One region of the Rhodomicrobium sp. genome, then DNA from elsewhere that is predicted to be linked to it. Evidence: riboswitches for the same ligand, from Rfam matches in the RefSeq annotation. Region 1 holds a riboswitch; each other region holds the start of a gene.
What was found. A riboswitch is a leader RNA that binds a small molecule or an ion and turns the genes downstream of it on or off. The one in region 1 is predicted to bind cobalamin.

Region 1 (9,983 bases):
GGCGCAACGACCGCGCCTCGCGCAGCCCCGGTTTTCCGCCGCACCGGCTATTTTCGCCGACAGATCGCGGGCCGTTCGTCTATCGCGGGCGGCGAACGCTGAAGGACGGTCGCCCGGCAATCGTGCTCGAACAGGGCGACATGTGGTTCATAAAGCCTATCACCCTTCAAGAAGCCGAAGCCTTCGCGCAAGTAACGCGTGGAGCAACTCTGCAACGGCTCGAGCAGATCAACGAGAAACAGCGAGGGCGAGGACGCGTATAAGCCGGGGCACTTGTTTTGACCGTCGAAGCCGCCAGATGGCGCAGGCCGTCCTTGGTATGGAAGAGCCAGCCGCCAAAAAATAGAAGCCGCGTGCTGCGAGAGGACGGTGGCGCACCAGCACTTTTCTGAGTTGACCCCACGAGGAACCGCGCGCGGCAGAAAGCTTCCCAAGCGCTTAGGTTTTTGATAGAATAGCGTCATGCCGACCATTCTTCGTCTCAAGGGTTTGCGGGTCGTGATCTATACCGATGACCATCGTCCGGGCCACGTACACGTCATCGGCGCCGAAGGCGAGGCGGTTTTTGTCCTGAACTGCCCAAGTGGTCCGCCGACGCTGCGCGAAGCCTACGGTTTCGACCACCGGATGGCTAGCTGGATTCAAAAAAACCTGGCGGACCGCTTGACAACCCTCTGCCTGGCATGGAGCGAAATTCATGGAGATTTCTGAACAAGACTTCATCGCGGCCACCGCCCGCGGAGAACAAGTTAGAAAAGACGGCTATGCCGTCGCGGCCGAGTATGACCGGCGGCAGGGACGACTGGTCGTCACTCTTAACACTGGCGTCACGGTCATGGTGCCGGTGCATCTGCTGGAAGGGCTGGCTGACGCCAAGGCCGATGATCTTGCCGAGATCGAGCTCACTCCTGCTGGTCTGGGGCTGCACTGGCCACGGTTGGACGTGGATGTGTATATGCCCGCACTCATGCATGGTGTTTTCGGTTCGAAGCGCTGGATCGCAGCACAGCTCGGATCGGCAGGAGGCAAGGCTTCAACGGCAGCCAAGACCGCGGCGGCCCGGCAAAATGGCCGAAAAGGAGGGCGCCCGCGCAAACACGCATAGGAGAAGCGCCGTCTGCGGCGCTGATTGAAGCCCCCGGATCAACCGGACATACGGGAAAACATGATTTATGTCATAAACCGGCAGCACTTCGATGATCAAGAGCTCATGCGGCTTCAGGAGGAGCTTTGTCAGGCGAATAAAGGAGAAGCTTCAAAATGGACTCGAACGACAATGGCGAAGGCGAGAAATCACCCGAGATTGGTACAACAAAGCCACACGAACTAACGAGACGGGGAGAAGCCTTGGCGGAAAACTTAGCTTGGGGGACACGGGCGACCAAGCACTTCCAGCGCATGACCAACTACGCGGAATATCGGAAGGCGTTTCAGAAGAAGTACCCGATTTAACCGCTATTCATAAAGGGCTCGCCGAAACATTCGTCAGCCGATCTCAGGCCCGATCACCTTCAGTATCTCTCGAAAGCTGGCTTCAATTATACTCACCTCATCATAAGTCCAGTTATCCGTAGCGGCCAAATGCGGGGGGCGACACTACCAGATTGGCGGAAGTCTTGGGCGTCTGGCTGCATTCCACCGCATTATTTCAGAGCGTGTCGAGTCATGCGCTGGCGATCCGTGCTTCTACTCGCGCGGGCAAATGGAGTTGATCTTTGCGCGGATTGACGGCCGCGATTGCACGGTTCAGCTTTCTGCTCATAGCGGCATAAAGGTGCAGCAGTGCAGCTTTCCGAGACTTGGAGAATGAGAACGACCAATTTTTGGCGTTACCGTTGGTCAAGGGGAACGGCAAACTTGGGGTGGAAAGGTGACCGAATGGTCACGGCAGGCCAGAAAGGCGATGCGCCGCAGGCAGCGCCTCTGATCGAGGGACTGCCTGCCGACATTGTCATGGCCGATACGGCTTACGACAGCGATCGTCTGCGCGACGCCATCGCCGAAAAGGCGCCGTGGCGGTCATCCCCAACAATCCCTCGCGCGCAAGAAAACATCCGCTGGACAAACATCTCTATGCCCAGCGCCACCTGATCGAATGCTGCTTCTCAAAGCTCAAACAGTTTCGACGCATCGCTACGAGATATGAGAAGACCGCCCTCGATGCGGAGACTGAAACGCGTCTGGTCGACATTCTGAACAGTCTGCCGCAGGCGATGGTCATCGTTTCGCACGACCGCGCTTTCCTTGCGAAAGTGGCGAACCGATGGGTGAGGCTTGAGAGCGGAACGCTTCGTGAGGCCGCTTCGGCTTAGGCTAAACCTCGCACGGTCATGGCGCTGAACCTTTCGCCAGTATCGTCCCTCGCGATGGACACTGAGACGCCAAACCGAGAAGAGGCGCCCGAAAGCGCCTCTTTGTCGACTCAAACGCCTTCGTAGAGACGACGCTCCAGAAGGGCGTTGCCTCTCAGGTGGTGTAGTGCCTTGGCGGCGGCGAGCACGCCGAGATCGACCAGCGGTTCGACCAATATGACCAGCATGTAAGCGCCGCCGAACGTACTGATCTCGGTGAAATTTTCCGCTCCGAAGCCCTGGCCGTAGAAAGCCCAGAACGCAACCCAAGCCACGATGCCCGCCTGATAGGTCGTCGAGAGGGCGAGCGCCTGCAGGTATTTCAGCTCTACATAGGGCGTGTGGGGCGCGATGATGCGGCCCGCCACCGCCTTGATGCCGAACAGAGGCACGAGCAGCGTGGTCACGTTCATGCCGTACTGGGGCAGATCGAAGGGCGCGAAGAACAAGCCCTGTACCAGGAGGCCGAGCGCGAGCCCAATGGCCGCCGGCGCTGCGCCGAAGATCAGGAACAAGGTTGAGCCGAGGATGAGATGTACCTCGGATACGCCGACGGGGTAATGCGGCAGCACCTCGAAGAAGGAGAACACGAGGGCGGTTGTTGCCGCGCTTCGCGAAAGCAGAGACAGCACTCCACGTTCGCGCGCCTCCTGATACGCAAGTTTCAAGGCGTAGCCGCCTGCGCCTGCCGCGGTGGCATAGCTCAGCCAGATTTTCCCGCTGTCAACAAGACCGGGTTCGATATGCATGGATTTTTCCTCTGCCGTCTCACCCGACGGCTCGAAAGGTTGACGTCATGCGCTCGGCCGGTCTCCTGACTCGCGGGTCGCTGCAATCTTCCGCCTTCCCGGCTGGGCCGAAGCCTTGCCAGTGGCATGATGGAAGTTGCTCGCCGCTCACAGTCGCGGGGGCGGTCGGGGCTTCAGGCGAAAGGCCATTCCCCGTTCCCGTTTCAGCTCGGATGCGCCGCATCCGAAACACCGTGCGCGCTTTCAGCAGGACAGCAGCAACGCCCGCCTGTCAAGGAATTCGACGGGCTCAAGCTTCCGCCGCCGCGCGACTTCCAACCGCTTTCGCGGGTGACGGTTCGAGCCAAATCGACAAATTGGAAGGAGGAGGCGATTTGCAACATGCCACTCATTGGATAATGCCAACGCCCTGCATTCCATAGCCAAAAATCAATTTGCCTGCCCGGCCGCGTGCGGTGCTTGACATTGGAAAACGGTTCCAATTCTATATGTTCCATTAACATTATGGGCTATGTTTGATTTCAGGTTTCAGAGTGCCACGTTTCCCCGCCAAAACGACGCGAGAACGGCTGCAGACACGCGGGCCTCTGATGGCGTTGCTTTGCCTGGTTCTGATCGCTCTGAATGTGTTCGCCGCAGGGCTGAGGCCGACTGCGCTCGTAGACAACGCCATCCAGGATTTATTTGGGCTCGATCCGAAAGCTCTATGCGTTTCCAAGGGCTTGCCCGATACGAAAGAAGACGGAAGCCCCGCTCCGTCTGAGCATGCGCATCAACCCGTTTGCATCTTTTGTCTGCCCCTCACGCACCCCGCCCTAGCGGCACCCGCTGCGTCGTTCTTCGCCGATTTGCCCCAGCCGTGGCGCATCGATCTGCGACACACGGCGGTCGTCTTTATCCCGCGTGCCAGACCGCTCGGCAGCGCCTTACCCAACGCGCCACCTCTCGTGTGAAGAGAAAATCCTTCTTTTCAGACAATTCCAAAGAACAGGCTTTGCCAGCAGTGAGACGCCTCACTGCCAACGCTCTGCTTTTCAGTGAACAAAGAGGTGCGCTTATGTGTGACTGCGACGTGGAACTCGCTCTCGATCATCTTCATCACGCCCGCGAGCATGACTCCGATAGCAAATTCAAACTCAATCGCCGTACGCTGCTCGCGGCAGCGGGTGCAGGGGTGCTGGCCTCAACGCTGTCAGCCTCCTTCGTTAGTCGCGCGAACGCCGATCCCTCGACACGCGGCAAGTTTCGCGTCGGTTTCATCGCTGAACCCGCGCATGGGCTGCATTTTCTCGCCCGTGAAAAAGGTTATTTCCGCGACGAGGGACTCGATGTCGAACTCCTGCAGTTCAAGTCCGCTGGCGAGGGCGTGATCGCGCTTAAATCCGGCCAACTGGATATCGGCACATTCGGGTCTGCAGCGCCGTTGCTTTACATTTCCCAAGGGGTGCCTTTCACCATCTTTGGCGGGATGATGCTTGGCGGGCAAGCCATTCTGACGCGCCCGGAGCGTCTGTCAGAATTGAAGACACTCGAAAATTACCGCGGCAAGAAGGTCGCCCTCGTCAAGCTTTCGACTGGCGACGTGGTCTTCCGCCTCGCGTTGAAAAAGGCGGGACTCGATCCGACCAAGGACTTCACCCGGATCGAATTTCCGTCACCCGGCACGGTGGTGGAAGCAGTTCTGAAAGGCGAAGTGGATGCGGGCATCGTGTTCTCGCCGCATTTTTCGCTGGCGGAAAAGCGGGGCCTATCCGTGGCGCACTATATCGCCGATTTCCATCCCAACTACACATGCTGCCGCCTTACGGCGAATACAGCCGACTACAACGAACGCAAGGAGGAGTACGGCAAATTCCTGTCCGCTCTCATCCGGGCATACAAGTTCTACCGGACGAATGAGGATGAGACGGTGAAGATCTTCACCGATGCGCTGAAAATCGACGAGGATGTGATCCGCAAGGATACCTATACCAACAGAACCTTCGAATCGAACCCAGACCCGTTGAGAAAGGGAACACTGGAGTTTTGGCAAGCGATGATCGATTCCGATTACGTCGCCAACAAAGCTTACCCCGTCGCGGAGCATATCGACACGGCGACCTACAAATCCGCGTTGGATGCGATCGTCGCCAAGGAGCCGACCGATAAGGTCTATGCCGAGATGGTCGCTTTCTATAACGCGAACAACGCATAAGGGGACGTGGCGATGACATCGATCGAGGATGCGTCGGCAACCCGGTTGCCGACAGAATCCAGCTCGGCTTCAAGAAGTCCGTTGGCTTGGCTGTCTGAGCTCTATCCCATTCAGCATGCCGCCTTCGCACTGCTTGCGGTCGCCGTGCTCTGGCCACAGCAGGACGGCACCGCTTGGCGCGTGCTGGGACTTGCCGGCACGATCGAAGTCATCGTCACCCTTCGCACTCTTCTTTCCCGATCTACTGTCGGGAAAACGGCCTTGAGCGATGCATCTGCGGTGATCTTTCTTTTTCTCCTGAGCTGGCATCTGCTGACAGCTCGGCTAAACCTGCTGGATCCGATGCTCATCCCGCCACCGGATGCCATACTGAAGCTGTTCTGGACCGAACTGCCAGACATGGTGCACGGCTTGAAGGGATCGCTTTTCCTGCTCGTTTCGGGGTATGGGCTTGCGCTTGTCACCGCAATTCCCCTCGGTCTCATCATCGGATGGAACGGGCGGATCTACAGCGCCGCGATCCCCTTCGCCAAGGTGCTGGGAACGATACCGCCTGTCGTTTACATCCCCTATGCCATTCACTTCCTGCCGTCTTTCAAGACCGCTTCTGTCATGGTGATCTTCATCGGCGCGTTCTGGCCCTTGTTCATCAACACGCTGTCGGGCGTGTCGAGCGTACCGCAGGGCCTCATCGATTCAGCAAGAGTGCTGAACCTGAGCACGAGAAAAATGCTGTTCCGCGTCGTGCTTCCTGCGGCGCTGCCCTCCATTTGCACCGGCGCCACGCTCGCTCTGTGCTTTTCATTTCTGATGCTCACGGCGGCCGAGGTGATTGGCGGCAGCTCCGGGATTGGCTGGTATGTGAGCAATTTCGCGGACTTCGCCGATTATGCGCGCGTCATCGTCGGCATCATCTTCATCGGCATCGTGGTGACGGTCATCACATTGGCCGCGGAGCGCTTGGAGAGACATCTCCTTCGCTGGCGGGTTTAGGAGGAGCGGATATGAACGAAGTCGTCATTGAGAACGTCTCCTTTTCGTATGGGCGGCAAACCGTCCTCAAGAGCATCAGTTTTGAGGCGGAGGCAGGGGAGTTCGTCTGCTTGCTGGGGCCGTCAGGATGCGGCAAGAGCACGTTGCTTCGCTTGCTCGCGGGCCTCGACGCGCCCACTAGAGGGCGTATTGCGGTAGGAGGCAACACCGTCACCGGGCCGGGGCTCGACCGGAGCGTGGTCTTTCAGGACTATTCCCTGTTTCCCTGGATGACGACGGGAGAGAACATCATTCTTGCCCTCGAACAAGCTAACGCCAATCGGAAGAAAGCCGAGTACAGAGAAATCGCCCGCGAACATCTGAACAGGGTTGGGCTTCTGAATTCTTTCGACAAGCTTCCAAGCAAACTGTCCGGCGGCATGCGCCAGCGTGCGGCGATCGCGCGGGCGTTTGCCATCGATGCCCCAGTCTTGCTGATGGATGAGCCCTTTGGGGCCCTGGACGCCGTCACACGCACACGACTGCAAGATCTGCTTCTTCATCTCTGGCGGAACCAGACCGGCGGCAAGACCGTCTTTTTCGTCACCCATGATATCGAAGAAGCCATGCTGCTCGCCGACAAGATCGTCGTGCTCGGCCTTACACCGGGCCCCGCGCAAGGGATTTTCACAGTCGATATTCCGCGACCGCGAAGCCGTCGCGATATCTACTCAAGCGAAGATGCTCAGACCTTGCGCAACACCCTCGTTTCCCTGCTCTACGAAAGCTCGTTGTCAGAAAGCGAAGACCTGCTTGTCTGACTGCAGCCGAACCCGGCGAGAGGACCGGCGGCTCGATATCGGGTATCTCGGGGCGCGATGATCTGAACGCTCGTCGCTCCTCGCAAGGAGGCGTCACGGTGGCTGCGTTACGCCAAATCTGTTAACCTTCCTTTATAGTTTGGCTCGGGTTAGCGGGAGATCGCAATGTCCGATGGGTTTCGAGTTCTTGCGACACGGTGTGGTAGCTGCGGGTGCGGGTGTCCCTCGATTCTGGACGCACCTGACGACAATGTCGTCATCATCGGATCAAGCATAAGCTCCCTTCTCGAGGCCGCCGCCGTCAAAGAGAAGACGGGTGCCGGCGAAGGCGCGGTCGTCATACCCAAGAGCCTGCTTCTCGAAGCGCTGGCCGCGCTGCAAAGCTAGACGGATCGGAGATGTCGATGGCTTTTGCAGCGATGCCGGTCTTCCTGCTGATGGCCCTCATCACTTACTTGCAGGGACCACCACTGTGTGCCGCGCCGGGGAACCTCGGCTTCCTGAGTTCCATGTGGCTGATGTACATCGTGATGTGCGTGCTGCATTCGGAGCCTTGGCTCTCGCTCGTCATGCCAACTTCGGAAAAACGGCCGCCGAACGATTGAACCCCAGCTCGGATGATAAGTCCGGCGAAGACACTCAGGCAGTACCCGCTCACTGACTGGATCGTCCCGATCTCGTCCTTAAGGACGGAGCCGCTCACGAAACTGTAAACAGCGGCTTGATTTCGATCAAGGCTGCCTCTGCCGCCACTGCCCAAGGTCGAGGCAGGCGAGCGGACCGTCTGGTCGGCTCTCGGCTCCCACCGGGAAGAACCATGCGAAGGGCCTACGACACGAGCGTCGATCCACTTCACGGGGCAAGGCTCCGTGAAATGGCCGTCGCGTTGGGCTTGTTTGCGATACTCCTCAACCTCGTGTCCGGGCTGGCGTTTGGTTTCAAGCCCGCGGGCCTCGCCGAGAGAGCCCTCGCCAATGGCTGGACTGTCATCTGTTCGGGGGCCGATATTCGGGTGCTCGATCAGAACGGGGAGCCCGTTTCGCTTCCCCATGACGGCAAGCCTCACTGTGCTTTCTGCCTTCCGTTGATGCACGGGTCTGCGATCCCCGCCCGTGACATGGCCATCGCGCCGCGCACGGTGTCTGTCGATGTCTTGTCTCCCCTGACATCGCCGGCATGCGTCAGCTTCTGCGGCGGAAAGCTGGTCTGGCCGAGAGCCCCGCCTCAGGCTGCAATCGGATAGCGATCCGTTCCGCTTTCTCCGCGGAACGTTCCGACAGCCTGGACCATCCTTGTCTCAAGCCGAAAGAGTACGCCATCGACGGCGGGATTCTGCGCGCCCGCTGGTGCGACTGCCTTTTCCGGCCGTCGCTTCCGGCGCGACTGCAATCACGCCGCGCATGGCCGAGCCTCTTTCACAGCGACAGGGATGGTCGATCTGGACAGCACATCATGACGGCTGATCAACGGACATCTCGACCCATCATTTCGGCACTCGGCGCATTTCTTCGAGCCGGGGTCCGTCCATCCACACCGCTGCAGCGGGCGATCGCGACCATGCTTGTCGTCAAACTCGTCGTGATCGTTGCCATGCGGCTTTTTCTCTTCTCCGGCGATCTGCGGGTGGAGGTCGACGACCGCGTTCTTGAAACGCATCTCGCCGCTTCCGGTGCCCGCCCTTCCCCGCAACCTTAAAGGACATCGGATATGGACCTCGATCCGGTCGGCCTTTCGCGATCACAATTCGCAATAACGGCCCTCTATCATTTCATCTTCGTGCCATTGACGCTTGGGCTTTCGTTCATCCTCGTCATCATGGAAACGACCTACGTCATGACGCGCAGGCAGATCTGGCGCGACATGACCCAGTTCTGGGGCAAGCTCTTCGGCATCAACTTCGCCATGGGCGTGGCCACGGGCATCACGATGGAGTTCCAGTTCGGAACGAACTGGGCGTATTACTCGCACTATGTCGGTGACATCTTCGGTGCGCCGCTCGCCATCGAAGGCCTGATGGCGTTCTTCCTTGAATCGACGTTCGTCGGCCTGTTCTTCTTCGGCTGGGACCGGATGTCGAAGATCGGCCATCTCGTCGTGACATGGCTCGTCGCCATCGGCTCGAACCTTTCGGCGCTGTGGATCCTGATCGCGAACGGCTGGATGCAAAATCCGGTCGGCTCGCACTTCAACCCCGACACCATGCGCATGGAACTGACGTCGTTCTGGGATCTCCTGTTCAACCCCGTGGCGCAGTCGAAATTCGTGCACACGGTGAGCGCGGGCTATGTCGTCGGTGCGCTGTTCGTGCTCGCGATCTCGTCCTGGTATCTGCTGCGCGGCCGCCATGTCGCCTTCGCCAAGCGCTCGTTCGTGGTCGCGGCGTCGTTCGGGCTCGCGGCGTCGCTCTCTGTCGTCGTGCTCGGCGATGAAAGCGGCTATGTCGTCAACGAACATCAGAAGATGAAACTCGCGGCTATCGAAGCCATGTGGAAGACCGAAAAGGCTCCCGCAGACTTCACGGTTTTCGCGGTCCCGGATCACGACGGCCACGTCAACAGCTTCGAGGTGAAGATTCCCGGCGCACTCGGCCTCATCGCAACACGATCCTTCAATGAAACCCTGCCGGGCATCGAGGAACTCGTGACCAAGGCCGAAGGCCGCATCCGCAGCGGCCTTGTTGCCTACGACGCCCTCGAACGCTATCGCGCCGACCGCACAAACGCCGAGGCAAAGAAGACGCTCGTCGATCACGCAAACGATCTCGGGCACGCGCTGCTTCTGAAGCGCTACGTCTCAGATCCGCGAACCGCGGATGCGGCGACGATCTCGCGCGCCGCGTGGGATACGGTTCCGCACGTCACGCCGCTGTTCTGGTCGTTCCGCATCATGGTGGGAC
Region 2 (9,983 bases), on a different contig from region 1:
ACGCATTCGGTGAAGGCGCTGGATATCGGCCTCGACTTCTAAAAAAGGGAAGCGAAAACAGGGAATTGAATCGCGCGAGCGTATCCAGATGCAAACGCAAGCCATGCAATATATGCATGGCACCCCGCTACTTTCGGCGAGAGACTTAAAGCCAATTGGACCGTCGCGGTCGAAGCAGTAACGTGCGCTGGTCGACCATCAACACCACTGATTTGCGACGTGTCATACAACGCCAGACGCTTTCTTCACACGCTCTTTGAAACGGCTGTCGCAGTGGCGCAGCCGGGCCGTTGTCTGCCGCATCATTTTCCTGAATGCCCGACCGACGGCAAGATCGTCATCATCGCCTGCGGCAAGGCGGCGGCTGGTATGGCGCGTATCGCTGAAGACCACTTTTCGCGGATCTGTCCGTCGCATGCCCTGACAGGCGTTGCCATCACCCGGCATGGCGAGAAGTCCGAACCCTTGAAAAAGCTGAAGCTGATCGAGGCGGCCCACCCGATCCCGGACGAGAGCAGCGTCTTCGCCGCCGCAGAGGCGATCAAGGCCGCGCATTCGGCGAAGGCGGGCGACCTCATCCTCACCCTGATTTCGGGCGGCGCCTCGGCGCTCCTCGTCGCGCCCGCCGGCAAGATCACGCTGGCCGAGAAGCAGGACTTGACCCGCACGCTTCTCAAATGCGGGGCGCGCATCCATGAAATCAACTGCGTCAGGAAGCATATTTCGCGCATCAAGGGCGGACGCCTCGCCGCCTGCGCCTCGCCTTCGGCGATCCTCGTCACGCTCGCCATATCGGATGTGCCGGGCGACGAGCCGCAGACCATCGCTTCGGGCCTCACATGCCCCGACACAACGACGCTCGCCGATGCGCGGCGCATTCTGGCGAAATACGGCATCGCGGCGCCGCGTTCGGTCGTCGAAGCGCTCAACGATCCCGTGAACGAAACACCGAAGCCGGGGCACGCGATCTTCGCCAATGCGCGTTACGAACTCGTCGCCACCGGCCGCGATTCGCTTCAGGCGGCGGGCGAAGTGGCGCGCGGCCAAGGCTTCGAGGTGATCATGCTGGGCGACTCGCTCGAAGGCGAGGCCCGCGACGTGGCCGAGATGCACGCACGTCTGGCCCGGCGCTGCCTTTCGGACGGGCGGCGCGTCGTGATCCTCTCGGGCGGCGAACTCACCGTGACCGTGCGCGGCAACGGCAGGGGCGGCCCCAACCAGGAATATGCGCTCGCCCTCGCCGCCGCCCTCAACGGCGAGCAAGGCATAGCCGCGTTCGCGGGCGACACCGACGGCATCGACGGCGGCACCGGCGATTGCGCGAACGATCCCGCGGGCGCGATCGTCGATCCCGGCACCGCGAGGCGCGCGGCGGCGCTCAATCTCCTTCCAGCCACATTTCTCGCCAATAACGACGCTACCGGCTTTTTCCGGCTCACAAACGATCTCGTTGTCTGCGGCCCCACGGGAACAAATGTGAATGACTTCCGGGCTATTGTTGTCGACAGCTCAATCAGAGATTAGTGTGAGCCAGCGACTCACGTGATTCCTGGAACACACGGATGATCTTGCAACGGCTTCCCATATCGTCAAGGCTGGCTCGCATGACGGCCTTGGCGGGCGCTTTTTGCATCGGGCTGGCCCTGCCGGCTCCGGCGAATGCCGAACTCAAGCTTTGCAACAGCACGTCCAGCCGCATCGGCGTCGCCATCGGCTACAAGGACAAGGACGGCTGGGTCAGCGAAGGCTGGTGGAACGTCGACAGTCAGTCTTGCGCCCTTCTCATCCAGGACAGGCTCCGCGCGCGCTTCTATTATGTCTACGCCTTCGACTACGACAAGGGTGGCGAGTGGGGCGGCGCCATCGCCATGTGCACCAACGACGTCGAATTCACCATCAAGGGCATCGATAATTGTGACGGGCGCGGCTTCAAGAAAAGCGGGTTCTTTGAAGTCGACACGCAGGAGCAGACGGACTGGACGGTAAAGCTCACCGATCAATCCGAAACGGCGCCTGCCGCGCCGATGGATACGAGCGGCGTGCCGCCCGCCGCCGATGCTCCCGCGCAAGCCGCAGCAGCCACCGCGCCGGGAACACGCCGCCGATGAAAAGAAAACGCCGCGTCAAGATCATAGCCACCCTTGGACCGTCGACCAGCACACCGGAGCAACTCGAACGGCTTGTCGTGGCCGGCGCGGATGTCTTTCGGATCAACATGAGCCACTCCGGCCATGACGACATGCGCGCCTACGTCGCCGCGCTGCGTGAACTCGAAAAGAAATACGGCCCCATCGCGATTCTCGCCGACCTTCAGGGACCGAAGCTTCGCATCAGTTCCATCGCGGAAGGCAGCATCCAGCTCGAACGCGGTCAGACCATCATCTTCGATGCGAATCACACGCCGGGTACCGTGGATCGCGTGGGCCTTCTGCACCCCGAAATCTACGCGGCGGCCGAGCCGGGCCATACCCTTCTCATCGACGACGGCAAGCTTCACATGCGCGTTCTCGAAGCGCGCCCGGGGCGCATCGTCGCCGAAGCGATCACCGCCGGCGTGCTGTCGAGCCGCAAGGGCGTGAACCTGCCCGACGCCATCCTGCCGCTCGCATCGATGACGCCCAAGGACCGCAAGGATTGCGAAGCGGCTCTCGAAGCGGGCGTGGACTGGATCGCCATTTCCTTCGTTCAGCGTGTCCATGACGTGCGCGACGTGCGCGCCATCGTGGGTGATCGCGCAGCCATCATGGCGAAGATCGAGCGCCGCTCCGCCATCGCCGAAATCGACGACATCCTGCGCGAGAGCGACGGCGTGATGGTCGCACGCGGCGACCTCGGGGTGGAGATGCCGCTTGAACAGGTGCCGGGACTTCAGAAGCAGCTCTTGCGCGCGGGGCGCGATCTCGGCAAGCCGGTCGTCGTCGCAACGCAGATGCTCGAAAGCATGACGTCGTCTCCCGTCCCCACGCGCGCCGAGGTTTCCGACGTCGCGACCGCCGTTTTCGAAGGCGCTGACGCCGTGATGCTGTCCGCTGAATCCGCGACCGGCGCCTACCCGGTCGAGGCCGTGGCCACCATGGACCGCGTTGCGCGCGAAGTGGAAAAGGATGTGAATTACGAAAGCATCCTGCATTTTCGCGGGACCCCGTCCGACAAGACCGCCGCCGACGCCATCAGCGCGGCCGCTGCGTCCATTGCGGAGACGCTGAAGCTGAAGGCGATTTTCTGTTACACCGCGACGGGCAAGACAGGCCTTCGCGTCGCACGGCAGCGACCGGCCCAGCCGATCGTTGTGCTAACGCCCGTGATCGAAACCGCGCGGAGGCTCAACCTCGTCTGGGGGCTGCACTGCGTGCAGACGTCAGACCCCGCAAACACGGGCGAGATGGTGCGCGGTGCCGAGGAAGTTGCGCGCGGATCCGGCTATGCCGACGACGGCGACCGCGTCATCGTCTGCGCGGGCGTGCCGTTCAAGCGGCCCGGCAGCACGAACATGCTTCGCATCTTCACCATCGGCGAAGACAGCGGCAGACCGCACTGAAAAAGTGCGGCACCTGCATGCCCGCCGCCGGTCAGACAGCGGGCATCGCAACGTCAGAGCACCGTAAGCTTCTGCAGGTTCACGAGTTCGGCGATCCCCTTCTTCGCGAGCGCGGTCAGCTCGGCCATGCGTTCCTCGGAGAACGCGCCCTTCTCCGCCGTCGCCTGAATTTCGACGATCTGCCCCTTGCCGGTGAAGACGAAATTCGCGTCCGCCTCCGCATCCGAATCCTCGGGATAATCGAGATCGAGAACCGCTTCCCCCTTGTAGATGCCGCAGGAGACCGCCGCGACGTTGTCTTTCATGGGCTCGCCGCGCAGCATGTCGCGTGCGCGCATCCACTGGAAGCAATCATGCAGCGCGACCCAGGCGCCGGTGATCGACGCGGTGCGCGTGCCGCCGTCCGCCTGCAAGACGTCGCAGTCGACCATGATCTGGCGTTCGCCGAGCGCCTGAAGATCGACCACGGCGCGGAGCGACCGCCCGATCAGACGCTGGATTTCCTGGCTGCGGCCGGACTGATGGCCGGTCGTCGCCTCGCGGCGCGTGCGGTCGGAGGTTGCGCGCGGCAGCATGCCGTATTCGGCCGTGATCCAGCCCCGTCCCTGCCCTTTCAGCCACGGCGGCACGCGGTCTTCGAGGCTCGCCGTGCAAAGCACATGCGTGTTGCCGAACTTGATGAGGCACGATCCTTCCGCGTGATGCGAAAAGGCGCGCTGGAAACTCACGGGGCGAAGGTCGCCGGCCTGCCGTTTCGAGGGGCGCATGCAATTTCTTTCTTTTCGGGCGCGCTGCTTGCGCGAGGCCCTTTTATAAGTCTCACCTTACCGCAGCCGGACGGTTTATTCCGGCTCGATTGTGAAGTTGGGCATCCTTTTCGAACGCCGTAGCGGACAGTAGGCCAGCGTTTTTCGGGTATCAACGGCTTTTGGCCGCCCCCGCGTCGCTTTGATCCTTCGCCAAATGCCGCAGACGCACGCCAAGGCTGAAAGGGAGCGAAGTTGCTCGGTTCGCGGTTCTTGTCCCGTAAGTGCTCATAATGTCCCTTTATCTTTGCGGATCGAAAAGGCCGACGACGAAGCTGTCGACCGTGCGTGCGACTGCCTCCTGAACGGCGGTCCAATCCTCGAAATGGTCCATGCTGAAGGAGTACTCGATATCGATTGCCCGATGTGTCGGCGAGTTCATGTAAGCTGTGCAGCTTGGGGAGGGGTCATCGGGCCAGCAATGGGCGAAGTGCAGATATGCGCCCTCCGGCGATTTGCGGATGTAATAGAGTTCCCGCTTGCCGTTGGGTAAGCGCTCTTCGTAGACCTCCTCGAAGGGGACGTGCCCTTCGAGCTTGGTGTAGGTGAAGTCGGGGTCCTTCGCGAGGCGCTGCATGTCGCCTTGCAGTCCAAGCCAGCCTACATGGGCTGCGCCCAACAGGTATAAGCCTTCATTTCTGATCAGCAGGAGGATCCCTCCATTGCAGTAGCCGGAGCATTCTCTCCGTTCGCGATTGGCGGGATTGAGCGAGCCTGTCATCTCCGGATACCAGACCGTGAAAAACGTCCCGTATTTGTGCACGGGTCTCGAGGCTTTCCCGACGAACTCATAAGGAATTCGGAGGTATAGAATAGGAGCGTTTGGGTAGGTGCCGTTATAGAGAAGGTAATCCGATTTTCCGCGCTGGGTCTGAAGCGGGAAATTTTTCGCCGGGTTTTGCGGGCCGACGCGATCCGCTTCGATCTCGATCGGAAAGAGCAGCCTGTGGAGCGACGGCGGCAGCGTGTCGGTGTCGACGCGCGACAGCGACCATGCCGCTATGGCCGCCAAAAGGAACAGGGCGAGTTTTTTCATAGGTCCCCACGAATGAAATATAAAATTAACTATTTTTTTAACCATAGTCCCATGCGAAGGTCATCCCCGGCGTTTGCCGGGGATCGTTAATACCTTCCTTTTTGACGCTTACACCGCGTCCCGTGCTTTGGTAAGCGCGGGCCTCAGACCGTTCAAGCTGCCTCTCCGATGGCGGGTGGAAGCGGGCTTCATCAGCCGCAGCATTCACGGATCGGAATTGTTGAGGAAGCGATCCATCCGATGCATGCGCTCGTGCAGAATCTTTACCGTGCCGATGTCGCCATTCGTCGGCCTACTTTCGAACGGTCAAACAATTTCTTTTCTACCCGCTCTTCCGGCGTTCGTTAACAGGCGCGCAATTTGCGCCAGCGCCGTCAATCGTCCTGAGCACTTCCGAAACGCGTCTTTTGCTTCCGAGTTTTCGGCCCACGAGCGAGGCGCAGCGGCGCCGCACAAAGCCGCGTCTAGCCGAACCACCACCACCAGTTCACGACGAGCACGAAGGTGACAAGGATCAGCGCGAGGATGATCAGCGTCTGGATATGAGCGGCGACCCAGTTGCGCCATGTCTCCGGCGCTTCGCCCGCCTCCTGCCCCATCGAGCCGAGGATCAGAAGCCCGAGAACCCCGAGAATGTAAATTCCCGCCGGATATTGTTTGCATTGCCCGCAGGACCAGCTGTCGAGCCACATCAGCCCGATAAGCGTGCCCGCGACCAGAAATGTGATGAAAGCCAGCACGCCGAGGCTGATGATAATTACAAAACGCGTGATATCAGCACACGTCATGCCTCCCACTCCCTTTGACGCAACGGTACTCTCGGTCTCAGCGCCTGCCATGCCCAGCGCCTCCCTCCACGCAACGAGACGATTTTCGTAAAAATAGCAGGGCAGCGTTAATCATGCGTTTCATGCGGATCGCGCAAGCGGCAGCGGGCGCCGCTGGCACTACGGCTAGTCGCCCCAACTGTTGCTGCTTGAAGAGCTTGTGGCCGACGCGCCACAGCTTGCGCGGAACATGCCGAATTGCGGCATTTGCGTGATTGCGGCGCAAGCTTCATGCAAGCTATGCCTTAAGCCGATGGTCCTCCGATGAGGATAATAGGGAACGCGGTGAGGGACGACGTCCGTAATCCGCGGCTGCCCCCGCAACTGTAAGCGGCGAGCGATGCGCCAAAGGCCACTGGGAAACCGGGAAGGCGGCGTGGAGTTTTGACCCGTGAGCCAGGAGACCTGCCATCAGCCGTGGTCACGCGCGAACACGTCGGGCGGGGTGTCCTGATGGGGGCTTGGAATCCGCTCAACGCGGCGTTCCTGACTTTGGTTCGTGGTGACGTGTCACGTTCCACGAGGCCCAATATGCCGGCTCTATACCCGCGCGCCCGCTCCTGTGTCGCTTTCGTCAGCCTTGTCGCATTTGCCGCGAATGCGCAGGCGCAAACCGCCGCCCGTTCCGATACCCTGCCGCCCGTCGTCGTGAAAAAAGACGGGGCCGAAAAGCAGAAGAAGAAAGCCTCCGCTCCGAAGAAAAAGAAGGAGGCGCCGGCCGTTGCGCACGGTGCCGCCGAACCCGCGCCGGATGCCATTCCCGGCGAGCCGTCGAAAGACGTGATCTATTCCGCGAACCGCGTCGCAACCGACATCACCAAGGTCGGCTCCGCGGTGACGGTCATCACGCGCGACGAGATCGAGGCGCAGTCGCGCACCTATGTGCAGGATTACCTCGCGCAGGTGCCGGGCGTTTCCGTGGCGCAGACGGGGCCGGCCAGCACGACGTCATATTTCATTTGGGGCGCGGCTTCCAAATATGTGAAGGTCCAGGTGGATGGATTGGACATCGCCGATCCAACCGGAACGCAGGTCACGACGGCGCTTGAAACTATCCTCGCGACCGATGTCGAGCGCATCGAGGTGCTGAAGGGGTCGCAGAGCTTGCTTTACGGCGGTCAGGCGGTCGGCGGCGTCATAACGATCGACACAGCGCGCCCCGTTCTCGGCGCTTCGATGACGGCTTCCGGCGAAACAGGTTCCTACAACACCCAGCGCGGCACGGCGAGTGCGGCCTACGGTACGGATCGCGGTTATGCGCGTTTCACCGTGCAGAGCGTAAGAAGCGACGGCTATTCCGCTCTGGCGATTGGAAATGAAGACGATGGCTACCGAAACCTGACCTTCAGCGGCACCGGCGAGTACAAGCTTTCCAGCGATGTGAAAGTCTTTTTCGCCGCGCGCGCTCTGGAGGAGAGGCACAGCTACGATAGCACCTACGATAATTGGGATTTGGCGACAGACGGTTGGCCCGGCACGCGGGGTGTAACCAGCCAGCAGGCCGGGCGCGTGGGCACGGAAGTTAAACTTTTCGATGGCGCCTTCGTCAACACGGTTTCGATTCAAGGCATGAAGTTTGATCGCGATCAGTGGGGGTGGTCCGCTGGTTCAGCCGTCAACGACTCCTACACGGGCGATCGCTGGAAGGTCGACTATCTCGGCACGGCGAAAATAACGAAATGGGCGACCGTGACTGCGGGCGCCGACTACATGGAAGAAACCGCTGAGACCGGCGCTTACTCCCAGCACGGAATTGACCTGACGGGTGTATTTGCTCAGCTTTCGGTGGAGCCGCTGAAAGGGCTGACGATTACCGGCGGCGGCCGCAACGATGAACACAGCACCTTCGGTGACTTCCAGACCTACCGATTCACTGCGGCGTACTTCTATGAACCGACTCAGACAAAACTGCGCGCGAGCACCGGCACCGGCTTCCGTGCGCCGAGCCTTTATGAACTCTACGCAAACAACGAGTGGGTTTCCGGGAACACCGAGCTTAAGCCCGAGGAAAGCGAAAGCTGGGACGTAGGTTTCGATCAGTGGTTCGACAACAAGCGCTTTCGTTTAAGCGGTACGTATTTCCAGGTCGACACCACGAACGAAATTGGCGGTGGTTATGACGCCAACTGGAAGTGGGTCTACCAGCAGATCCCCGGCACGACACATCGCGAGGGCGTGGAGTTTTCCGGCGCTGCAGTTGTGAGCCCGTGGCTCACGCTGTCGGCGGGCTACACCTATGTCGATGCAAGGGCGGAGGATGGCTCGCGTCTCGTCCGCATCCCGCGCAGCAGCATCACGCTCGGCGCCGACGCGCTGCTGTTCGACACGGTGAAGGCGAACGTCACCACGCGTTTCGCTCTCGATACGATCGACTCGAGCAATTACCAACTGGAAGACTATGTGCTTTTGAACGCGAAGTTCAGCTACGACATTCGCCCCGGTTTCACCGCTTACGTCCGGGGCGAAAATCTGCTCGACGAGAAGTACGAAACGGTGCGCGGCTACAACACGCCCGGCCTGTCGGTCTATGGCGGCGTCACCTTCAACGTCGACGCCAACACCTATGCGTCGCTGAAATAGGGTCGGCCGCAGCCGACGCGGGGCGGGACGCGTTCCGCAGCGGCGAAGCTGAACGAGCGGCCGAGCCTCTTCGCACCGATGAGATGCGAAGAAGCTCGGTCTCGCCGCCATCGCATGTTGCCCCGCGACGGCGCATTTGTTATCCATCGACGTTGAAGGCTGGCGCGCTCGACGTTCCGCATGCATCGGCGCGCGAGACGTCAAGGCAAGCGAGCGGGCCGCGCCTGCGGAGGGGTGCTAGAGTGGTTTAATAGACCGGTCTTGAAAACCGGCGTGCGGGCAACCGTACCGTGGGTTCGAATCCCACCCCCTCCGCCAAGTTCTTGCCGCAAAAGTTTCCGTAAGCACCTATTCCAATTCACTGTTTTGCCGTAGAGCTAATTACTTCATACTTGTTTCGCCCGGATGTGCTATACATTTTGATGCACAATTTGGGAGAGGCGCGGCTGTGAAAGACACAACCATTTTCAAGCGGGCCGATACGTGGCAACTCCGCCGCCGCGTGCCCGCGCGCTATGCCCCCGTCGAAGAGCGCAAGGTGATCTGGCTCAGCCTTCACACCGATTCGGAAAGCGTGGCGCGCCGCAAGGCCGCTGCTGCATGGGTGCAACTCGAAGAGGCTTGGGAGGCCCGTCTCGCGGGCGACACGAACGATGCGGAGAAGCGTTACGCGGCGGCCCTGAACCTTTGCGGAATGCGCGGCTTTCGCTACCTGCCTGCCGAAAAGATCGCGGCCTTGCCGGAGGAAGAGCGCATCCGGCGCGTCGAAGCCGTCGCTTCCGGCAAGCCGGAACGCTTTGAAGCGGCGGCTTTGCTCGGCGGCATAGCGAACCCGCCGCTCACGGTGACGCGGGCGCTCGATCTCTATTGGACGCTTGCCAGGGATCGAACATTGGGCAAGAGCGAGGACCAGCTTCGCCGCTGGCGCAACCCGCGCATGAAGGCCGTAAAGAACTTCACCCATGTGATCGGCGCGAAGCCACTCGCCGAAATCACCGCCGACGATGTGCTTAACTTCCGTGAATGGTGGATCGAGAAGATTGAGGCCGAAGACCTGTCGCCCAGCAGCGCGAACAAGGATTTTACCCATCTCGCGGACATGGTGCGCACGCTCAACCGCATGAAGCGGCTCGGCTTGCCGGACCTGTTTCGTGGCGTGGCGCTCAAGGAAGGCGCCAAGCGCACCAGGCCTCCGT
Region 3 (9,983 bases), on a different contig from region 1:
AATGCTGCGAGCTTTGCGTCAGCGACAATGCGAATGCGCGCAGGTTCGGGATCCACTTGACCAACTCTTGCCGCAGGTTTGCATCGGCGGGATTACCCATTCAGTTGCGCTCCTGCTTTTCGATCTTGTTGATAAGAGCCAGCATTTCGTCGGGAATGGGCTCAGCGAGAAGCTTCTCGTAAAGTTTGACCACACCCGCGGCGAACCGAGCCTCATCATAAGTGGGGTTGATGGGCGTTGTTTGCGCGAGATCGCCGGCCCCGTCGGGAGCCTCTTTTTTTTCTCCGGGACCATCTTTCAAATTCAGAACCAAACCGGCCTCTTCGCTTTTCAGAGGCGACTGCGGGAGAGGAGCGCTCGCTTCGCGCTCGCTCGTATCGTTTTCGTTCATCATGGTTCCTTGTTGTTGAGAGGAGTCACCGGCCACTCTGGACAGGGAGCAAATTTTCACAAATCATCAATGTACCGGAACACCCGCTAAGGGCGTTTGTTGCAGTAAAATCAACTACGCCTGGACAATTATCTCTTGGGGTACGCCATATGTCTGTTTCGCAATCAATTGCTCCGCATCTGCCGTCGCTTCGGCGATTTGCGCGTGCGCTTTCCGGTTCGCAGGAAAGCGGAGATGCCTACGTCGTTGCGCTCCTTGAAGCGCTGGTCGACGATCCGGCCCTGTTTCCTGCGGGGCTTGAACCGAAGATTGCGCTCTACCGCGTCTTCCTGAAGATCTGGAATTCGGTCGGGACCAACGACTTTCCGACCTTCGCCAGCGAGACTTCCGAGGCGATCCATGGGCTGCAAACGCTCACGCCAAAGCCTCGGCAGGCCTTTCTGCTCCTGTCGGTGGAAGGCTTCGACGCCGACGCGATCGCAAAAATCCTCGATATCGACACGGGCGAAGTCGCGCTGCTGATCGCGGCGGCGGATCATGAAATTGCGAGCCAGCTCGATCCGGCCGACATCCTCATCATCGAGGATGAACCGCTCACCGCCGCCCATCTCGAAGAGATCGTTACGGGCATCGGCCACAACGTGACGGGCACGGCGCGTACGCACAGCGCCGCGCTCAAGCTCGCGAAGGAAAACCAGCCGGATCTCATCCTCTCCGATATTCAGCTGGCGGATGGCAGTTCGGGCGTGGAGGCCGTTAACGAAATCCTGGGTTCCCTCGAACTTCCGGTCATTTTCATCACGGGGCATCCGGAGCTTCTGCTGACCGGTGCAAAGCCGGAGCCCACCTTCCTCATCGCGAAGCCGTTCAACGCCGAAACCGTGAAAGCCATCATCGGGCAGGCGCTGTTCTTCCAGGTGCGCTCGCGCGTGAAGGACGGCAACGGCGTGCTCTCCCGGAACGCCTCGGAGTCGGCTGCCGACGCGCGTTGACGAGCGCCTACATGGAGCGCTTACATTAGAATGTGCTGCTCAAGTCGCGTGCATCCCCGGTCGGAAGTCATGGGGGTTGCACGAGGGGAGCCGGAGAGACGCATCATGGAAACCTTGCCAACGCTGTTGATCCCAGGCCTCGGCTGCGACACGCGGCTTTACGGCAGCCAGCTTCCCGTGCTGTTCAGACAGGGAGCGGCCGTCACGGTGGCCAACCACACACGAAGCGACTCCATAGCGGGCCTCGCCGACGATGTGCTGGCAGCCGCTCCGCCGCGGTTCGCGCTTGCCGGGCTTTCGATGGGCGGCTATGTCGCTTTCGAGATCCTGCGGCGCGCTCCCGATCGCGTGGCCAAGCTCGCGCTGCTCGATACAACGGCGCGCCCGGATACCCCGGAGCAGACGGCGCGCCGCAAGCATCAGATCGAGATGGCGCAAACCGGCAAGTTCGGCGATCTGCCGGGGCTGCTGTTCCCTGTCTTCGTGCACGCAAGCCGTCGCAACGATCATGCTCTTCGCGCCATCGTCGAAAGCATGATCCTCGAAGGCGGTTCGGAGGTCTTCGTCCGCCAGCAGACGGCAATCATGGGGCGGCGGGATTCGCGGCCCTATCTCGGCTCGATCCGCTGCCCGACGCTCGTCGTGGTGGGTTATGGCGACGAGTTAACGCCGCCCGCGCTCGCGAAGGAAATCGCCGATGCGATTCCCGGTGCGAAACTCGAAGTCGTGCCGGATTGCGGGCATCTGTCCACGCTGGAACAGCCCGACTTTCTGGCGCACACGCTGGCGGCGTGGCACAGCGCGTAAGCTGATCGAAGCATGGCGCTTCGGGCTTGTCAGTATTTGCAAAACCCGGCGGCGCTTACAGAACCTCGGCCTTGGCGCGCTCGCGTTGCATCTTCTGGAACTTGCGGATGATAAGCGTCCGCTTCAGCCGCGACAGGTGATCGATGAACAGCCGTCCTTCCAGGTGGTCGATCTCGTGTTGCACGAGGGTTGCCTCAAGATCGGCGAAATCGCGTTCCTGCTGCTTGCCGTCGGCGTCGATGTAGCTCACGCGCACAAGCGCGGGACGTTCCACCTCCGCGTACATCTGCGGAATGGACAGACAGCCTTCCTCATGAACGCGCGGAGCGTCGCCGTGAGCGAGAATCTCGGGATTGATGAGAATGAGCGGATTCTTGCCCTTCTCGTCGCCCTTCTGCGCGTCCATCACGATAAGGCGGCGCAGCACGCCGACCTGCACCGCTGCCAGCCCGATGCCCGGCGCGGCGTACATGGTTTCAAGCATGTCGTGTGCGAGCGCTCGCAACTCGTCGTCGACCGTTTCGACGGGTTTCGATTTTTCGCGCAGGATCGCGTCCGGGATCGTGACAATGGATCGTATAGCCATGCTCAGCAGATAAGCGAGGCGCGCGGCGCGGTCAACGGCTTCGTTTGCGGCGGAAATCAGGTTTTGTGGGTGCGCTCAAGGCTTCGCGGCTCGCTCGCCGCCTTGTGAAGGCAACGGGCCGCTTCAAACCGCCAGCGCCAGCAGCGCGTCGAGATCGAGGTTCTTTTCGACGTGATCCGCCAGCGCTTCGAGAGCCGCTTCGGTGCGCGCGTCGAAATCCAGGCCGGATGCCGCCGCGCCGATGCTTTGGAGCCAATGCGCGCGAAACTCGTTCGAGCCGAACAGGCCGTGCACGTAGGCGCCCGCGATGAGACCGTTCGCCGATAGCGCGCCCTCGGGCCGGGTGCCTCCGCGCCCGTCGTCGAGCACGAGCCAGGGACGTTCGAGCCCCGCGCCGGTCGTGCGCCCCATATGCATCTCATAGCCGGTCACCCGGCAGCCCGTCGCGCGGTCCGTGGTGTCGATGTCGATCAGCCGCTTGTCGCCGCCGATTTCCGTCTCGATGTCAAGCAGGCCGAGGCCCGGCGTCTCGCCCGCCGGCCCCTCGATGCCTTGCGGATCGCGCACCACGCGGCCTAACATCTGGAAGCCCGCGCAAAGCCCGATCACGCGACCGCCGCGCCGCGCATGCGCGAGAATGTCGATGTCCCAGCCCTCGCGGCGCAGCACGTCGAGATCGGTGCGCGTCGCCTTCGAGCCGGGGAGTATGACAACATCGGTGTCGGCGGGGATCAGGTTGCCCGGCTGAATCCACTTGAGCGAAACGCCGGGTTCCGCCGCCAGCGGATCGAGGTCGTCGAAATTCGCCACGCGAGACAGGCGCGGCACCGCGACCTTGACGCCGCGACCCTCGCCCTCGGCCGGACGCTCCAGAGCGAGCGAGTCTTCTGCGGGAAGCCGCTCCGCACTGTCGAACCAGCGCAGCACGCCGAGGAAGGGCCACCCCGTGGCTTCGGTGATGGTTTTCACGCCCGGCTCGAACAGCGAGAAATCGCCGCGAAACTTGTTGACGATGTAGCCTTTCACCCGCGCGCGGTCGGCCTCGGACAGAAGCAGATGGCTGCCGACGATGGCCGCCATCGTGCCGCCCCGGTCGATGTCCGACAGGATCACCACCGGCAGGCCGCCCGCTTCGGCGAGGTGCATGTTCGTGATGTCTGAATTGCGAAGATAGACTTCCGCGCCGCTGCCCGCGCCCTCCACGATGACGAGATCGGCCTCGGCGCGGAGCCGGTCGAGACTGTCGATCACGGCGGGCATCATCTTCTGGCGCATGTGATGATAGATCCGCGCCGGGCAATTGCCGAGCACGCGCCCGCGCAGCACCACCTGCGAGCCGATATCCGTCTGCGGCTTCAAGAGCACGGGGTTCATGTGGATCGACGGGGCGGCCTTCGCTGCGCGCGCCTGCATCGCCTGCGCACGGCCGATCTCGCCATAGACGATCTCGCCATCCGGGCCGGGCGGCAGGTCGCTGTCAGCCGCCACGGCGGCGTTGTTCGACATGTTCTGCGCCTTGAACGGACGCACCACGAGGCCGCGCCGCGCATACGCCCGGCACAGCCCCGCGACAACCATGCTCTTGCCGACGTCCGACGCCGTGCCCTGGATCATGATCGAGCGGGCGCGGCGCGGCAGCCCCTCGGGCGCGGGCTGATAGGCGATGCGGGCGATGAGTTCGGCGGCCTGTGCGGGGATCGTGTCGGCGGTCATTCGTCTGTTTCGTTTTCTACCGGCGGCGCTTTCAGCCGGAATTCGCGCGTCTGATCGTGCCCGTCCCAGATCTCCGGTTTCTTCAGCCACTTCTGGATGAAGTTCCAGCTTCCGCGATAGCCATTATGCGGCAGGGTGCAATTCGAGCAATCCTTTCGCCGCATTCCGGTCGCGTCGGTATAGACGATGTACGGGCCAGGGCATTCATAGGCGATAAGCGGGCAATAGCAAAACAGGCAATTGAATTTGCCGCGAACGCCTTTGTGACACGGCAGGAACGGGCACGCCTCGTTGGTGAAGCCCTTGAAGCCTTCGTTTGTCGTAGTGTCTTTCGGTTCCATGCCATGGCCTTTCGGGTGTCACAGGAGCGGCTGCGGGCGATGACAGACGAGCCGCCGGCGACGAACCGCGGGCTTGCGCTTGGCATGGCACCGTGCGGCCCTCCGCCGAACGAGAAGCGTATGCGCGCCTTTGACAACGCGCCGCTTCGGCCGGTCTCCTGGCTTGCGGATATCGCCCCGATCGCCTTCCCGAACCGCTACCGGTCCAGTGGCTCCCGATCGGAGCATCCGCCTACAGTTGCGGGGGCAGCCGCGGCATGAGCGAATTCGCCGACCGCGTTCCCGTTTCACCCGATCTTGATCGGGCACCGAAGCTTTCCTTAAAATAGGTCGAAGGCGCGCGCGGGCAAGCCCGACGAACGGCGCGGCTGGGACGCTCCACAGGCTTGCGCAGCGGCGCGGCGTGAAAGAAAAAAACCGCATGACCCATATCGGCCGCTTCGCGCCCTCGCCCACGGGGCCCTTGCATTTCGGCTCGCTCGTCGCCGCCGTCGCAAGCTATTGCGATGCGCGCGCCGTTGGCGGTCGATGGCTCGTGCGCATGGAAGACATCGACCCGCCGCGCGAGATGCCGGGGGCGGCGGCGCGCATCCTTAAGCAGCTTGAGGCCTACGGGTTCGAGTGGGACGGTGACGTGCTGTTTCAGTCGACGCGCCTCGATGCCTACGCGCACGCGCTCGAAGCGCTCAGGCGCGCGGGACACGTCTTCTGGTGCCGCTGCTCGCGGGCCGATCTCGCGCGGATCGGCGGCGCGGTCTATCCCGGCACATGCCACGCCTTCACGGCGCCGCGCGACGATGCCGCCGTGCGCCTCCGCGTTCCCGCTGGCGTCGTGGACTTCGCCGATCGCGTGTTCGGCCCTCAGCGCGAGGATGTCGCTGCGACCGTGGGCGATTTCGTCGTGCAGCGCCGGGACGGGCTGTTCGCCTATCAACTCGCCGTGGTCGTCGACGATGCCTCTCAGGGTGTGACCGATGTCGTGCGCGGCGCCGATCTCCTCGACAACACCGCGCGGCAGATCGTGCTGCAACGGCTGCTTGGCCTGCCAGAGCCGCGATACATTCATCTGCCGCTCGCGCTCAACGCCGATGGCAGCAAGCTCTCGAAGCAGACTTTCGCGAAGGAACTGCCGACTCCCGCCGATAGCCGCTTGCTGTGGCGGGCACTCGCCTTTCTCGGACAGGACGTGCCGCCGGAGATGCCGCCCGTGCCCTGCGCGGAAATCCTCCGCCATGGGGTCCAGCATTGGAGCCCCGCCGCCGTGCCGCGCACAAGCCATATGCGGCTCGCCTGATCGCACGCGACGCGAAGCCCGTCGCATTGCCGCCGCTTTGCCTTTATGATAGGCCGCATCAAGCGCCGGTGCCCGCGCAAGCGGGTGAAACGGGAACGCGGTGAGGGACGCTCGATCCCGATTCCGCGGCTGCCCCCGCAACTGTAAGCGGCGAGCCGTCATCGAAGCCACTGAACGCGTGCGTTCGGGAAGGCGATGGCGGCCACGACCCGCGAGCCAGGAGACCGGCCGGCGCTGTAACTGTTGTCTCGAAGCGTGCAAGCGGCCTCGTCGCATGAAACGCTCTGGACACGCAACGTGCGACGGCGGGTCGGCGGAGGATGTCATTTTACAGGTTCCCCATACGGATTCGGCCGTAAAGTCGGCCGTGCTCGCGCCGCGCCGCAAGTGGCCGGTGACGACGCTGGCGCTATTCGCGGTGGCGGCGCTGCTGGCCGTGCTGTCGCTCGGCGCGGGGCCGGTCGCGCTTTCGCCCGATACGGTTACGGCGGCGCTGTTCGGCGCAGGGACCGAGCCGCAACGCATCATCGTGCAGGAAATCCGCCTGCCGCGCGCGGTGCTGGCGCTCGCCATCGGCGCGATCCTCGGGCTTTCCGGCGCGGCGCTGCAAGGGCTGTTGCGCAACCCGCTGGCCTCGCCCGCGCTGTTCGGCGCGCCGCAGGCGGCGGCCTTCGGCGCGGTCGTCGTGATTGCAACGGGGCTCGCCGATGCGCTGTCTTTCGCCCTGCCGGTGGCGGCGATCGCGGCGGCGTTCGCGTCGGTTTTCGTGCTGCTCGCAGTGGCGGGCCGCAACGCAAACCTTCTGATCCTCATCCTCGCGGGCCTCGCGCTTTCGGCTCTCGCGGGCGCGGGAACCGCGCTCGCGGTGAACCTCGCGCCGAACCCTTACGCCGCGCTTGAAATCACCTTCTGGCTGCTTGGTTCGCTCGAAGACCGGAGTTTCCAGCATGTGGCGCTGGCGCTTCCCTTCATCCTGGCGGGCGCTGCGATCCTGCTTGCCAACAGGAACGCGCTTCGGACGCTGAGCCTCGGCGAAGAGGCGGCGCAAAGCCTCGGCGTGGATGTGGCGCGGCTCCGGCTCGCGGTGATCGCGGGCGTGGCGCTCGGTGTCGGCGGCGCGGTGGCGGTTTCGGGAACCATCGGCTTCATCGGTCTCGTCGCGCCGCATCTCGCGCGCCCGCTCGTCGGCCACGACCCCGCGCGGCTGCTCCTGCCAAGCGCGGCCATCGGCGCGGCGTTGCTTCTTGCCGCCGACATCGCCGTGCGCCTTATTCCGTCGACGACCGACATAAAAGTCGGCGTGCTGACGGCGATCATCGGCGTTCCCTTCTTTCTCTATCTGATCGTGCGCGACCGCCGCGCGCTGACGGGTGGCCTCTCATGAGCGCGGCTTATCTCTTGGCGCGCGGTCTCGGTGTCCGGCTCGGCGCGCGCGACCTCATCGCGGATGTGTCGTTCGACCTGCCGCGCGGCTGCCTCGCCGCCGTGATCGGTCCGAACGGCGCGGGCAAGACGACGCTGCTCCGCGCGCTTGCCGGGCTCGTGCCGTCGCGCGGGGAAATCCGGGCGGGCGGCGGCGACGCGGCGGCGCTGCCGATCCGCGAGCGCGCCCTTCGCTTCGCGTATCTGCCGCAAGGCCACGCGGTGCATTGGCCGCTGCCGGTGCGCGATGTGGTGGCGCTCGGCCGCTATCCGCATGGCGCCACCGATCCCGCGAATCTCCCGGCCCGCGACGCCGAAGCCGTCGCCCGCGCCATCGCCGCCGTCGATCTCGCCGCGCTCGCCGACCGCCCTGTCACCGAGTTGTCCGGCGGCGAGAAGGCCCGCGTGGCGCTCGCCCGCGTGCTGGCGGTCGAAGCGCCGGTCGTGCTGGCGGACGAGCCCATCGCGTCCCTCGACCCGCGCTATCAGCTCGACGTGATGGCGCTGCTTCGGGACACGGCGCTCGGCGGTGCGCTCGTGCTGGTGGTGACGCACGATCTCGGCCTTGCCGCACGATTTGCGGATCGCGTGCTGGTCATGAAAGACGGACGGCTGATCGAATCCGGGGCGCCCGCCGTCGCGTTGTCGCCCGAGATGCTGGCGCGCGCGTTTCATATCGGTGCCTTCCGGGCGGAGCATGACGGCGCGCCCGTGCTCGTTCCGTGGGTCGCGCCGTGACCCGCTTCGTCGCCGCCTGCATGATGCTGTTTGCCTCGCTCACCGCCGCCGCCGCCGATTCACCGCGCCGCATCGTGTCCATCAATCTCTGTACCGACCAGCTTCTTCTCACGCTCGCGGACAGCGATCAGATCGCCGGACTGAGCCCCTATTCGCGCGACGCCTCGCAAAGCTGGCTGGCGAAGGAAGCGCGCGCTTTCCCGAAATTGTCCGGCACGGCGGAGGATGCCCTTATCGCAGAACCGGACCTCGTGCTCGCCGGGCGCTTCACGCGGCTTGCCACGCGTCAGATCTTGAAAGCGAAGGGTGTGCCGGTCGCGGAGTTCGATGTCGCCCGCTCCATCGACGACGCGAAACTGCAAATTCGGCGCATGGCCGCGCTCGTCGGCCATCCAGACCGCGCGGAACCGCACATCGCGCGGATCGACGCCGCTTTGCTCCGCGCCCGCGCCGCAGCGGCGCGCGTGCATTCGCGGGTGCTGGCCGTTTCGCGGCGCGGATGGGTGTTCGGGGGGGAATCGATGACGACATCCCTTCTGGCCGCCTCCGGTCTCGTGAACGCCGCCGGAGACATGGGCCTGTCGCATGGCGGTTTCGCGTCGCTGGAGGCCATCGTGATGACGCGGCCCGATTTCATTCTCGTCACAAATGTTCGTGATAGCCCGCGGGATCAGGGCGAAGCGCTGCTGGTGCACCCTGCGCTGCAAAAGCTGTATCCGCTCGCGCGCCGCATCGTGATTCCCGAGCCGCTCACGACATGCGACGGACCGATGCTCGCGGATGCGCTCGACAGCCTCGCCGCTCAGGTTTCGGCGCTTGAGACAAGTAAAGCCACGCCTGAGTTTTCACGGTGAGATTCAACGCGCATCGGGTCAGAACGCCGCGCAAAGCACCGCGAAAGGCCGCTTGCATTCGTCTCAAGCGGGTGCAATAAGTCGAGTTTGATGGTGCTTCGATGGTCTTAATCGTCGAAGATAATAGGTAATAAGGCTGACACTCCAACCTCATAAAAGAAGGGTGGATACTTGGCTTTGTTCGCGCAGGTAAATATCTGCCGCGAAGTGGCAAGTTTGCCAAGCTATTACCGGCCATTGGAACAGACCGAATCCGCTGGAGGGTGGTTCAGAAGCTATGATGACCTTCAACTCTACCGGCCGGTTTCTGATTTGTCGCGGAATCGCCGACGCTTTCTGAGGAGCGTTGCTGATGTCGGTGCGGCATATCCGGACGACGGCCCCTATCGGATCATGGCGTAGCTCACGCTTCCGGCTTTGTCCACCCCGCGACATCATCACACTCATCAAAAGGCGTTGACGGGACAGCGGCCCCCCAAGGAGGCGATGCATGCGGATTGTACTTATCCATCCAAACTATCATTCGGGCGGCGCCGAAATCGCGGGCCGATGGTCCCCCTCGTGGGTGGCCTACCTCGCCGGTTATCTGAAGGCGGGCGGTTATTCCGACATCCGCTTCATCGACGCGATGACGGACAACCTCACCGAAGATGAACTTCGCGCGATCCTCGCCGAGGAAAAGCCCGACATCGTCGGCTCGACGGCCATTACGCCGTCCATCTACAAGGCCGAGCGCGCGCTGCAGATCGCCAAGGAAGTTCACCCGAATGTGGTGACGGTGCTGGGCGGCATCCACGGCACGTTCATGTATTCGCAGATCCTGCACGAAGCCCCTTGGATCGACG

Region 2: linked by a shared signal. The riboswitch ahead of QM659_RS07285 (TonB-dependent receptor plug domain-containing protein) and the one ahead of QM659_RS14940 (energy-coupling factor ABC transporter permease) in region 1 are both predicted to bind cobalamin.
Region 3: linked by a shared signal. The riboswitch ahead of QM659_RS03490 (cysteine-rich small domain-containing protein) and the one ahead of QM659_RS14940 (energy-coupling factor ABC transporter permease) in region 1 are both predicted to bind cobalamin.

What each region holds. Positions count from the first base shown of each region.
Region 1 is NZ_JASGFR010000046.1:5,696-15,678, reverse strand. It holds gene traI (TraI/MobA(P) family conjugative relaxase) at 1-263, shown strand, start outside; gene QM659_RS14960 (DUF4160 domain-containing protein) at 463-711, shown strand; gene QM659_RS14955 (DUF2442 domain-containing protein) at 698-1,105, shown strand; gene QM659_RS14950 (hypothetical protein) at 1,261-1,452, shown strand; partial or broken gene QM659_RS14945 (transposase) at 1,882-2,312, shown strand; gene QM659_RS14940 (energy-coupling factor ABC transporter permease) at 2,423-3,100, opposite strand; cobalamin riboswitch at 3,138-3,351, opposite strand; gene QM659_RS14935 (ABC transporter substrate-binding protein) at 4,050-5,294, shown strand; gene QM659_RS14930 (ABC transporter permease) at 5,376-6,287, shown strand; gene QM659_RS14925 (ABC transporter ATP-binding protein) at 6,299-7,087, shown strand; gene QM659_RS14920 (hypothetical protein) at 7,253-7,474, shown strand; gene QM659_RS14915 (hypothetical protein) at 7,492-7,692, shown strand; gene QM659_RS14910 (DUF2946 family protein) at 7,905-8,330, shown strand; gene QM659_RS14905 (hypothetical protein) at 8,264-8,782, shown strand; gene QM659_RS14900 (cytochrome ubiquinol oxidase subunit I) at 8,795-9,983, shown strand, end outside.
Region 2 is NZ_JASGFR010000013.1:52,034-62,016, forward strand. It holds gene nadC (carboxylating nicotinate-nucleotide diphosphorylase) at 1-42, shown strand, start outside; gene QM659_RS07255 (glycerate kinase) at 220-1,524, shown strand; gene QM659_RS07260 (DUF1036 domain-containing protein) at 1,605-2,108, shown strand; gene pyk (pyruvate kinase) at 2,105-3,538, shown strand; gene rph (ribonuclease PH) at 3,592-4,305, opposite strand; gene QM659_RS07275 (hypothetical protein) at 4,586-5,425, opposite strand; gene QM659_RS07280 (hypothetical protein) at 5,845-6,168, opposite strand; cobalamin riboswitch at 6,445-6,635, shown strand; gene QM659_RS07285 (TonB-dependent receptor plug domain-containing protein) at 6,739-8,787, shown strand; tRNA gene QM659_RS07290 (tRNA-Ser) at 9,016-9,105, shown strand; gene QM659_RS07295 (DUF6538 domain-containing protein) at 9,236-9,983, shown strand, end outside.
Region 3 is NZ_JASGFR010000005.1:70,416-80,398, forward strand. It holds gene QM659_RS03460 (sigma-70 family RNA polymerase sigma factor) at 1-100, opposite strand, end outside; gene QM659_RS03465 (hypothetical protein) at 101-427, opposite strand; gene QM659_RS03470 (response regulator) at 541-1,383, shown strand; gene QM659_RS03475 (alpha/beta fold hydrolase) at 1,489-2,190, shown strand; gene def (peptide deformylase) at 2,246-2,776, opposite strand; gene QM659_RS03485 (cobyric acid synthase) at 2,900-4,489, opposite strand; gene QM659_RS03490 (cysteine-rich small domain-containing protein) at 4,486-4,830, opposite strand; cobalamin riboswitch at 4,961-5,158, opposite strand; gene gluQRS (tRNA glutamyl-Q(34) synthetase GluQRS) at 5,252-6,124, shown strand; cobalamin riboswitch at 6,174-6,372, shown strand; gene QM659_RS03500 (FecCD family ABC transporter permease) at 6,399-7,508, shown strand; gene QM659_RS03505 (ABC transporter ATP-binding protein) at 7,505-8,284, shown strand; gene QM659_RS03510 (ABC transporter substrate-binding protein) at 8,281-9,138, shown strand; gene bchE (magnesium-protoporphyrin IX monomethyl ester anaerobic oxidative cyclase) at 9,629-9,983, shown strand, end outside.